3 regions of the Amycolatopsis alba DSM 44262 genome follow, and region 3 is predicted to be linked to each of the others. Evidence: riboswitches for the same ligand, from Rfam matches in the RefSeq annotation. Region 3 holds a riboswitch; each other region holds the start of a gene.

Region 1 (3,267 bases), 8.2 Mb from region 3:
CTCGTCGACCTGGATGACGCGGATGCCCACCTCCTGCAGGTCGTGGACCTCGTCGCGGATGGCCAGCGCCACCTGGCGGGCGGTCTCGCCCAGCGGCTGGTCGTCGCGGACGAACGACCACGCCAGGATCGTCACCGGACCGGTCAGCATTCCCTTGACGGGTTTGCCGGTCAGGCTCTGCGCGTAGCGCGCCCACTCGACGGTCATCGGCTCCGGGCGCGAGACGTCGCCGTACAGGATCGGCGGCCGGACACACCGCGAGCCATAGGACTGCACCCAGCCGAAGTCGGTGGCGGCGAACCCGGCCAGCCGCTCGGCGAAGTACTGCACCATGTCGTTGCGCTCGGGTTCGCCGTGCACCAGCACGTCCAGCCCGAGATCCTCCTGCAGCCGGATGACGTGCTCGATCTCCGCCTTCATCGCGGCCTCGTAGCCCGCGTCGTCCAGCGAACCCGCTTTGTGCGCGGCCCGCGCCTTGCGGACCTCGGTGGTCTGCGGGAACGAGCCGATCGTCGTGCTCGGCAACGGCGGCAGGTCCAGCGCGGCCTGCTGCGCCGCCGCGCGCCGGGCATAGGGGGAGCGGACGGTGTCTTCCGGCCGCAACGCCTCCAGCCTGGCGCGCACGCCGGCGTCGGCCAGGTCGGCCGCCGTGGCGCGATCCGAGACCGCGGCACGAGCGGCGGACAGGTCGACCCCGTCCTCCTTCAGCGCGCGCCCGAGCAGGACGACCTCGTCGACCTTCTGCTTGGCGAAAGCGAGCCAGCCCTTGAGACGCGGGTGAAGCCCGTCCTCCCGTTCGACGTCGTAGGGCACGTGCAGCAGTGAGCACGACGTCGACACGCTGACCGACTTCGCGGTGCCGAGCAGCGTCGCCGCCCGGCCGAGCGCGCGGGCCGGGTCGGTGCGCCAGACGTTGCGCCCGTCCACGACACCGGCCAGGACCTCCTTGTCCCGCAACGCGGGTTCGGCCACGACAGCGTCCACAAAGGACTCATCGGTGACCAGGTCGACGGCGATCGCGTCGATCGGGGAGCGGGCGAGCACTCCCAGAGCGCGACCGAGACCGCCGAAGTAGCCGGCGACCAGGATCTTCGGCCGCGCGGTGGCTTTCGCGAGCCGGTGGTAGGCGCGGATGAGCGCGTTGAGCTCCTGCTCGGTGCGATCCGCGGCGAAGGCGGGCTCGTCGAACTGCACCCACTCGACGCCTTCGTCGTGCAGCTGGCGCAGCAGTTCGACATAGCCGTCGAGGAGGTCGTCGAGCAGGTCCAGCGGGCGGAAGCCCTCTGGGGCGCTCTCGGACGCCTTCGCGAGGAGCAGGAACGTCACCGGGCCCACCAGTACCGGCCGCGTCTCGACGCCGATCGCGCGGGCTTCGCGATACTCGTCCAGCGGTTTGGTGCCGGTGAGCGAGAACGTCGTGTCCGGGCCGAGTTCGGGGACGAGGTAGTGGTAGTTCGTGTCGAACCACTTCGTCATCTCCATCGCCGGCGCGTCCTGCACCCCGCGCGCGGCGGCGAAGTAGGTGTCGAGCGGCGAAAGGCCGAGCGTCGTGAAGCGCTCCGGCAGCGCCCCGAACAGCTCGGCGGTGTCGAGCACCTGGTCGTAGTGGGAGAACGTGTTGGACGGGACGGAGTCCAGCCCGGCCTTTTCGAGCGCCTGCCAGGTCTGCGTCCGCAACGCGCGGCCGGTGCCCAGCAGTTCGGCCTCGTCGATCTTGCCCGCCCAGTAGCGTTCGAGCGCACGCTTGAGTTCCCGGTCCGGTCCGATCCGGGGGTAGCCCAGCACTGTCGTGCCGATTTCGGTCACAGCTCTCTCCTCGCGAGCTTGTCGTCAGAGTCCGGAGCGCGCGCAGGAGTGACCGCGATTTCGGTCGTGCCCATCCCGCGAGGCCCGGACTCACGCACGCCGTCGGCGCACGTACCACGGGCAGGTCTTCGGACTCGTGGGCGACTCGCTCGCTCCTACCGGCCGTCGCTTCCCAGGGCGCCATGCCCAGTGCTTTACCGTGTCTCGCACGGTGACGGCTTTCGTTCCCACATACCGCTGCGGGGCAGTCCCGGATTCACACCGGGTTCCCTGTTACCTCGACCGGCCTGGGAGGCCGGGCGAACCAGTAGCACCTCGAAGCGTACTCAGGAGCGCTACGGGACCGCTCGAATGTGAGAAAAGTCAGAGCGGACGGTGCAGCCCGTCCAGCAGGAGGGTGATGACACCGTCGGCCTCGGCCCGCCATCCGGGGCGGTCATGGGCCGCGCCGATGCCGTGCAACGCCATCATCACGGCGCCGGCGTCCACGTCGTCGCGAACGGTGCCGTCCCGGACGGCGTCGGCCACCAGGTCGGTGACAGCCTGTTCCAGCGCCTGGCTGCCCTCGGCGAGCGCGCCCGAACGATCGGCCATGAGGGTGGCCAGCGTCCGGGCCAGGCCTTGATGGGCATCGATGTGGTCGACCATGTCGCGGAGGAAGGTCGCCAACGCCTCCGCCGCGGGCAGGGTGGCCTGGAGCTGTCGGGCGCGGTCGCACAGCGCGGCGACTTCCCCGTGGTAGACCGCCTCGGCCAGTGCCTCCCTGGTGGGGAAGTGGCGGTAGAGCGTGCCGGTGCCCACGCCTGCCAGGCAGGCGAAGTCGTCGAAGCGCAGATCGAAGAAGCATCCGGCCTGGAAGAGCTCCCGTGCCTTGGCGAGCAGGGCCTCGCGCTTGCGCCGGGCATCGGCCCGCAGCGGCTTGTCGGCGGTCATGCGCTCCCTCGCGTTGACAAATGGAGATCATCTCCATATTTTCGAAGTGGAGATGATCTCCACATCAATCGTACCCCGTGAGGTGCACCTTGAAGATCCTGATGTTCGGCCGTGGCGTGATCGCCACCATCTACGGCTGGGCCCTGCACAAGGCGGGACATGACGTCGAGTTCTACGTCCGGCCGGGCCGCGCTGCGGAGTACGGGGACACGGTGGATCTCGACCTGCTCGACACGCGGCGCCGGGTATGGGGGCAGCGCGTCGTCGAAGAGTGGCCGGTGCGCCTCCGCGAAACACTGGAGCCGGACCACGATTTCGACCTGATCGTGCTCAGCGTGTCGCACCACCGCCTTCCGGAGGCGACGGCTTTCCTGGCCCCTCGTGTCGGCAAGGCCACGGTACTTGTCTTCGGCAACATCTGGACCGAGCCGACGGCGGCGATCGGCCCGCTCCCTCTCGACCGGATCGCCTGGGGCTTTCCGCAGGCCGGAGGCGGTTTCGACGCGGACGGCGTGCTCCACGGGATGC
Region 2 (3,267 bases), 7.4 Mb from region 3:
ACCGAACAGGGACTCGATCGCTCGACCGCGCAGCAGCCGCACGAGGAGATCCGTGACTGGTTCTACGCACGCCGCAACCACGTCGCCGAACTCGACGCTCCCGCGGAGAAGCTCGCCGCCGCACTGCGCTTGCACCCTGGCGAAGTCCGCAATGGACTGGCGGCCGGGCTCCTGGAGCGGCACGGAGTCAAGGTCGTCGCCGAACCCCTGGGCGCCGACCAGCACCACTTCGACGCACGCGAGAAGACCCTGCGCCTCTCCCCCGCCCTGAGACCAGGGCAAGCCGCCTTCCGGCTCGCGTCCGAACTGGCACTGCTGGAAGCCGGAGACGTGATCGACCGGCTGGTGGACGGCGGCAACTTCGGCGGCGACACCGCCCGGCGGCTCGCCCGGATCGGCCTGGCCAACTATTACGCGGGCGCGGTCGTGCTGCCGTACCGCGTCTTCCTCGGCGCGGCCGAACGGTACCGCTACGACATCATGCGGCTCTCGGACCATTTCGGTGTCGGCTTCGAGACGATCTGCCACCGGCTGTCCACTTTGCAGCGTCCCGGCACACGCGGGGTGCCGTTCTCGTTCGTCCGCGTCGATCGCGCGGGCAACATCTCGAAACGCCAGTCCGCCACCGGGTTCCACTTCTCCAGGGTCGGCGGCTCGTGTCCACTGTGGATCGTCTACGAAGCCTTCGGTTCGCCGGGCCGGATCCTCACGCAGATCGCCGAACTCCCGGACGGGAAGAAGTACTTCTGGCTCGCGCGCACCGTTTCCCGCGCGGCGGGCGGGCACGGCGATCCGGGGAAGACGTTCGCGATCGGGCTCGGCTGCGAACTGCGGCATGCCCGGCGGCTCGTCTACTCCGACGGCCTGGCACTCGGCACCGGCGCGGCGATCACCCCGATCGGGATGGGCTGCAAGGTCTGCGAGCGGCCCGCCTGCCCGCAGCGTGCCTTCCCCGCGATCGGGAAGCCAATGCGGGTGGACGAGCACTCCTCCAGCCTGCTGCCCTACCCACCCCTCGCCTGAGTCGCGATTCGGAGCGGGGCCGCCGGCCCCGGTGTCGCGAAAGCCACTTTCGGGACGTCTGATGTCTCGAAAGTGGCTTTCGCGACACTCGGCACTGCCGACCGCTACCGCTCCCGACCGCTACCGCCGCCGGGCAGGTGGTCCCGCCGGAAGCGTTGCGAAAGCCACTTTCGCAACCTTCAACGTTGCGAAAGTGGCTTTCGCAACACCAGCTACCACCCCGCCGCTCGATGGAGCGGGGCCGCTGAGGCGTACGCCACAACCTCGACATAGTCGGACTTCCTACTTTATGGTGTCCACAGGTCTGCGGTGCAGGGAAGCCGGTGGAAATCCGGTGCGGTCCCGCCACTGTGACCGGGGAGCGGCGCTCCCGCAGAGAAGGCCACTGGCGCGAGCCGGGAAGGCCGGAGCCGCCGCGGATCCGGGAGCCAGGATACCGGCCGCAGATGTCCACGTTCGTCCACGAGGATGGAGCTGAACGCATGCGGATTCTTCCTGCCTGCGCGAAAGTCGCCGACCCGCCACCACCCCGGCGGTAAGTCGTCCGTACTCCCCTGCCCGGCCGCCGATCGCGGTCTTCGGGCGGCTTCGTCCTGCGTACTTTCGGAAAGGGCATCCATGAGCACCGAACTCAGTCATTTCGTCGGCGGCAAGCCGGTCGCGGGGACGTCCGGCCGGTTCGCCGACGTCTTCGACCCCAGCACCGGCGCCGTCCAGGCCCGTGTCCCGCTCGCCTCGGCCGACGAGGTCGCCACCGTGGTCGCGGACGCGGCGCAGGCCCAGCTCGAGTGGGCCCGCTGGAACCCGCAGCGGCGGGCCCGTGTGCTGATGAAGTTCGTCGACCTCGTCCGCGCCGAGGAGGACTCCCTCGCCCGGCTGCTCACCTCCGAACACGGCAAGACCGTCCCCGACGCGCGCGGCGACATCCAGCGCGGGCTCGAAGTGGTCGAGTTCGCCATCGGCATCCCGCATCTGCTCAAGGGCGAGTACAGCGACAACGCGGGCACCGGTATCGACGTCTACTCGATGCGGCAGCCGCTCGGCGTGGTCGCCGGGATCACGCCGTTCAACTTCCCCGCGATGATCCCGCTGTGGAAGGCCGCCCCGGCGATCGCCTGCGGGAACGCCTTCGTGCTCAAACCGTCCGAACGCGACCCGTCGGTCCCCCTGCGGCTGGCCGAGCTCTTCCTGGAAGCCGGTCTGCCGCCGGGTGTGTTCAACGTGGTCAACGGCGACAAGGAAGCCGTCGACGCGCTGCTGACCGATCCCCGCGTCGAGGCCGTCGGCTTCGTCGGTTCGTCGTCGATCGCCGAGTACATCTACACCACCGCGGCCGCGCACGGAAAGCGCGCGCAGTGCTTCGGCGGAGCCAAGAACCACATGATCGTGATGCCGGACGCGGACCTCGACCAGGTCGTCGACGCGCTGATCGGCGCCGGGTACGGCTCCGCGGGCGAACGCTGCATGGCGATCTCGGTCGCCGTCCCGGTCGGCGAGGCCACCGCCGACGCGCTGGCCGCCCGGCTTACCGAACGTGTCAAGACGCTGAAGGTCGGCGCCTCGCTCGACGAGACGGCCGACTTCGGGCCGCTGGTGACCGCCGAGGCCGTCCAGCGCGTCCGCGACTACATCGACGTCGGCCTCGCGGAAGGGGCGAAGCTGCTCGTCGACGGTCGCGAGACCACTGTGGACGGTCACGAGAACGGCTTCTTCCTCGGCGGCTGCCTGTTCGACCACGTCACCAGCGACATGCGGATCTACCGTGAAGAGATCTTCGGGCCGGTGCTGTCGATCGTCCGCGCGGCCGACTACGAGGAAGCACTCCGGCTGCCCAGCGAGCACGAGTACGGCAACGGCGTCGCGATCTTCACCCGCGACGGTGACACCGCCCGCGACTTCACCTCGCGGGTGAACACCGGCATGGTCGGAGTCAACGTGCCCATCCCGGTGCCGATCGCCTACCACACCTTCGGCGGCTGGAAGCGTTCCGGTTTCGGCGATCTGAACCAGCACGGGCCGGACTCGATCCGCTTCTACACCAAGACCAAGACGGTCACCTCGCGCTGGCCTTCCGGCACCAAGGAAGGCGCCAGCTTCGTCATCCCGACGATGAGCTGAGGCCGCGATGAGACTGACCGACGAACAGCGGGCCCTTCGCGAGACCGCGGCGGAGTTCGCCGCGGAGCACCTCGCCCCGCACGCGATCGAATGGGACCAGGCCAAGCACTTCCCGGTCGACGTCCT
Region 3 (3,267 bases):
TCACTCAGCGGAACCCTGGCCAGGCCGAGGATCGCCTGCGCGGTCGCGCGCGGGGCGGTCGACGGGTTCAGGCCGGTGGCGTCGTAGGCGATCGCGCCGCGGTCCGCCTCGGCGCCGGTGCAGCCGGTCTGCAGCGACCGCAGGAATTCCCGCGCCTTGACCGCGGCGGCGGGACGGTGCCCGGCCAGCGCTTCGGCGGCGAGGCCGGTGCTGTTGGCGTTCGGCGCGTTCGTGCCGACACCGAAGCCGCCGTTCGCGTGCTGCTTGGTGACCAGCCAGGTGGTGCCTTCGCGGGCGTTCACCGCGTCACCGGTGGCGCGCAGGGCCTGCACGACCATCGCGGTCGAGTCGACGTCGCTCGTGCAGGTCGCTTCGCCGAAGTTCAGCGGGAAGCCGCCGTCCGCGCACTGGCTGCCCGCCAGGAAGGTCACCGCCGACGCGGGCGCCCCGGCGGGGGTGCGATCCAGCGCCAGCAGGGCGAGCGACTGCGAGAAGGCGTTGGAGTAGTCGCCGAATTCGGAGCGGTCGGAGAACCGGCCGGACGGCGTGAGCAGCGAGAGCAGTCCCGTTTTCAGATCGACACCGCCGAACGACGCCGGGTTCTTGCCCCGGATCTGCGCGGCGAGCAGAAGTTTGGCGTGCGCGCCCGCGTACGCCTCGGCGCCGCTGCCGACGTAGCCGGTGGTGATCTCCGGCTTCGCCAGCCAGGCGATCGCCTTGCCCGCGTTCGTGTCGGACACCCCGGCGGCGGCGAACGCGAAGATCGCGTCGATCGTCAAGCCCTGGTCGGGGAACTTCTGGCCGCCGAAGTCGGCCTCGAACCTTTCCCCGTCGGTCAGCTGCCTGGCGAGCCAGCCCGCGGCGGCGTCCGCCTTGACCGGGGTGGCCGCGGTCGCCGCCGGTGCGGCGACCAGTCCGATGCCGCACAGCAAGGCGACAGCGAGGACCAAACGTCTCATGAGAACCCTTTCCCGCATTTCCACGACAGGAGTCGGTGGTGACACCGCGCGATGTGGGTGACCGGGCTCGCCTGGAGGGCATACCGTTGCGGGACAGCGCCGGACTCTCACCGGACTTCCCCCACGACCGCGCTGAATCGGACGAACCGAAGAATCTCATCCCGGTCAAGCGCCGGGGTACCGCCGGGCGCGAGCGGTGATGTGATCCTGGCAACCGACCTGGTCAGCGGTGCCTGCCGCAGGTAATCGAGTGTTAACCTCGGCGGGCTCGACAACTGAACACCGCTGCCCGTGACGGGGAAGCCGGTCGAAATCCGGCGCTGTCGCGCAACCGTGGGCCCTTCACCAGGGCGAGCCGGGGTACCGCACGGGCGGATGAACCAACCAGAAGTCCGAACCACTGTCGCGATAAACAGGGGTGACTGCGGCGTCCCGCGCCTGTCCTCCGTCATGCCGCAAGGAGGAGTCATGCGCCGCGGGTACCAGGCCGCACTGGCCTTCGCCGTCAGCGTCGGCGTGGTCGCCGCACTGCTCACCGGAACGGCGACGGCCGCCGGTGACCGTGACGCGGCGCAGGCGAATTCCCGCTGGCTCGCGACGAAACTGAAGCCGGACGGCACGCTCGAGAACCCCGCCGGCGGTCAGCTGCCCGACCACGGCCTGATGCTCGACGTGCTCTTCGCGATGTACGCCGCGGGCGAAGGTCAGCGTGCCGAGCCGATCGCGAAGTTCCTCGACGAACAAGGCCACGCCACCGACTACTTCACCTGGGACGGGTTCATCCCCGGCGCGGGGTTCGACAACGTCATCGTCGGCGGCGCCACGGCCAAGACCCTGGTCGCCGCGGAGGTCTCCGGCCGGAACCCCCGGAGCTTCGACGGCTACGACCTGGTCGCCGAGACCAAGGCCGCGATCATGCGCAACGGCCCCGACAAGGGCCGGGTAAGCGACTACACGAAGAATCCCGACATCACTGGCACGGTGAGCAACAACGCCAACATGTTCGGCCAGGCGCTCGGCGTGATCGGGCTCGCCGCGGTGGGCGAGAACGACCAGCTCGCCATCGACAAGCTGCTGACCCAGCAGTGTTCCGAGGGCTACTTCCGCATCTTCTTCCCCTACATCCCGACGAAAGAGACCGGCGACCACGTCACCCCGGACGGTCACAAGGTCTCGACCTGCGACGAGGGCAAGCCGCTCGACCTGTCCCCGTCCGACGGCGACGCCACCGGCATCGCGCTTTCGGCGATGGTGGCCGCGCGGAAGGCGGGCGCGACCGGGCTCGACGCCCCGATCGCCAAGACCGTCTCGTGGCTGCTCGGCAACCAGAGCGCCGGTGGCGGCTGGGGTGGCGGCGTCGGCACCGAGGCCCCGAACACCAACAGCACCGGGATGATCGTCCAGGGGCTCGCCGACGCGGGCGGCGCGGCCGCGGCGGTGGACAAGGGCGTGCGGTTCCTCAAATCCGCGCAGGCCAACGCCGCGGCCGACGCAGGCAACCGGCTCGCGGGCGAACTCGGCGCGATCGCCTACAACCCCGCTTCCTACGAAGCCGCGCGTACCTCGGGCATCAGCGGGCTCGACACCTGGATCCGCGCGGGTGCCCAGGCTTCGCTCGGGCTGGCGCAGATCGGCTTCTATTCGCTCGCGAAGGGCGGCGCGCAGCCGCCGACCAGCAGCGTTTCGGAAACGCCGACGACCTCGTCCGAAACGGGCTCGCCCACGAGCACCCCGACTTCGACCACGAGCGAACCGGTGCCGACCAGCACCACCACGACCACGACCACGACCACCACCACGACCACAACGACGACGACCACCACGACCACGACGTCGGTGACACCGACGCCGAGCACGTCGTCCCAGTCGGTCAGCCCGCCCGCGCCGAGCACGGTCACCGTCACGAACACCCCGCCCGCAGCCAAACCGGTGCCGGACAAGCCGGCACCGAAGACCGTGGCGCCGAAACCCAAGAAGACCGTCACCCCCAGGGCGTCGACCGGCGCCAGGGTCCCGCCGCCGACCGCGATCGCCACGCCGGTCGCGGTCCCCGGCACGGCCACCGCGGCTTCCCGGCTCGGTGCGTACCTGACGAACCGGCTCGTCGGCGGTGACCACGTCGAGGTCACCGAGGACGGGAAGACCTACGTCGACTACGACGCCACCGCCGATCTCGTGCTGGCCCTGCGGGCGCTGGACGAGCAGCCGGACACGGTCGCCCGCGCCTCGAAGTTCCTGCTCACGAACGAAGCCGTGCAGGCCTACGCCCACGGCGCGCCCTACGAGCAGAGCGGGGCCGCCTACGCCG

The links. Region 3 has a riboswitch for cobalamin ahead of AMYAL_RS50120 (hypothetical protein). Riboswitches for the same ligand answer to the same signal wherever they lie in the genome.
Region 1: it holds a riboswitch for cobalamin, as region 3 does, so the genes downstream of both, metE (5-methyltetrahydropteroyltriglutamate--homocysteine S-methyltransferase) here and AMYAL_RS50120 (hypothetical protein) in region 3, are expected to answer to the same signal.
Region 2: it holds a riboswitch for cobalamin, as region 3 does, so the genes downstream of both, AMYAL_RS0137790 (CoA-acylating methylmalonate-semialdehyde dehydrogenase) here and AMYAL_RS50120 (hypothetical protein) in region 3, are expected to answer to the same signal.

What each region holds. Positions count from the first base shown of each region.
Region 1 is NZ_KB913032.1:8,920,883-8,924,149, reverse strand. Features, by position in the region: gene metE (5-methyltetrahydropteroyltriglutamate--homocysteine S-methyltransferase) at 1-1,806, opposite strand, end outside; cobalamin riboswitch at 1,909-2,130, opposite strand; gene AMYAL_RS0141015 (TetR/AcrR family transcriptional regulator) at 2,170-2,739, opposite strand; gene AMYAL_RS0141010 (ketopantoate reductase family protein) at 2,829-3,267, shown strand, end outside.
Region 2 is NZ_KB913032.1:8,122,717-8,125,983, forward strand. Features, by position in the region: gene AMYAL_RS0137785 (short-chain fatty acyl-CoA regulator family protein) at 1-1,023, shown strand, start outside; cobalamin riboswitch at 1,297-1,482, shown strand; gene AMYAL_RS0137790 (CoA-acylating methylmalonate-semialdehyde dehydrogenase) at 1,642-3,141, shown strand; gene AMYAL_RS0137795 (acyl-CoA dehydrogenase family protein) at 3,149-3,267, shown strand, end outside.
Region 3 is NZ_KB913032.1:689,731-692,997, reverse strand. Features, by position in the region: gene AMYAL_RS0103055 (prenyltransferase/squalene oxidase repeat-containing protein) at 1-959, opposite strand, end outside; cobalamin riboswitch at 995-1,119, opposite strand; cobalamin riboswitch at 1,203-1,344, shown strand; gene AMYAL_RS50120 (hypothetical protein) at 1,428-3,267, shown strand, end outside.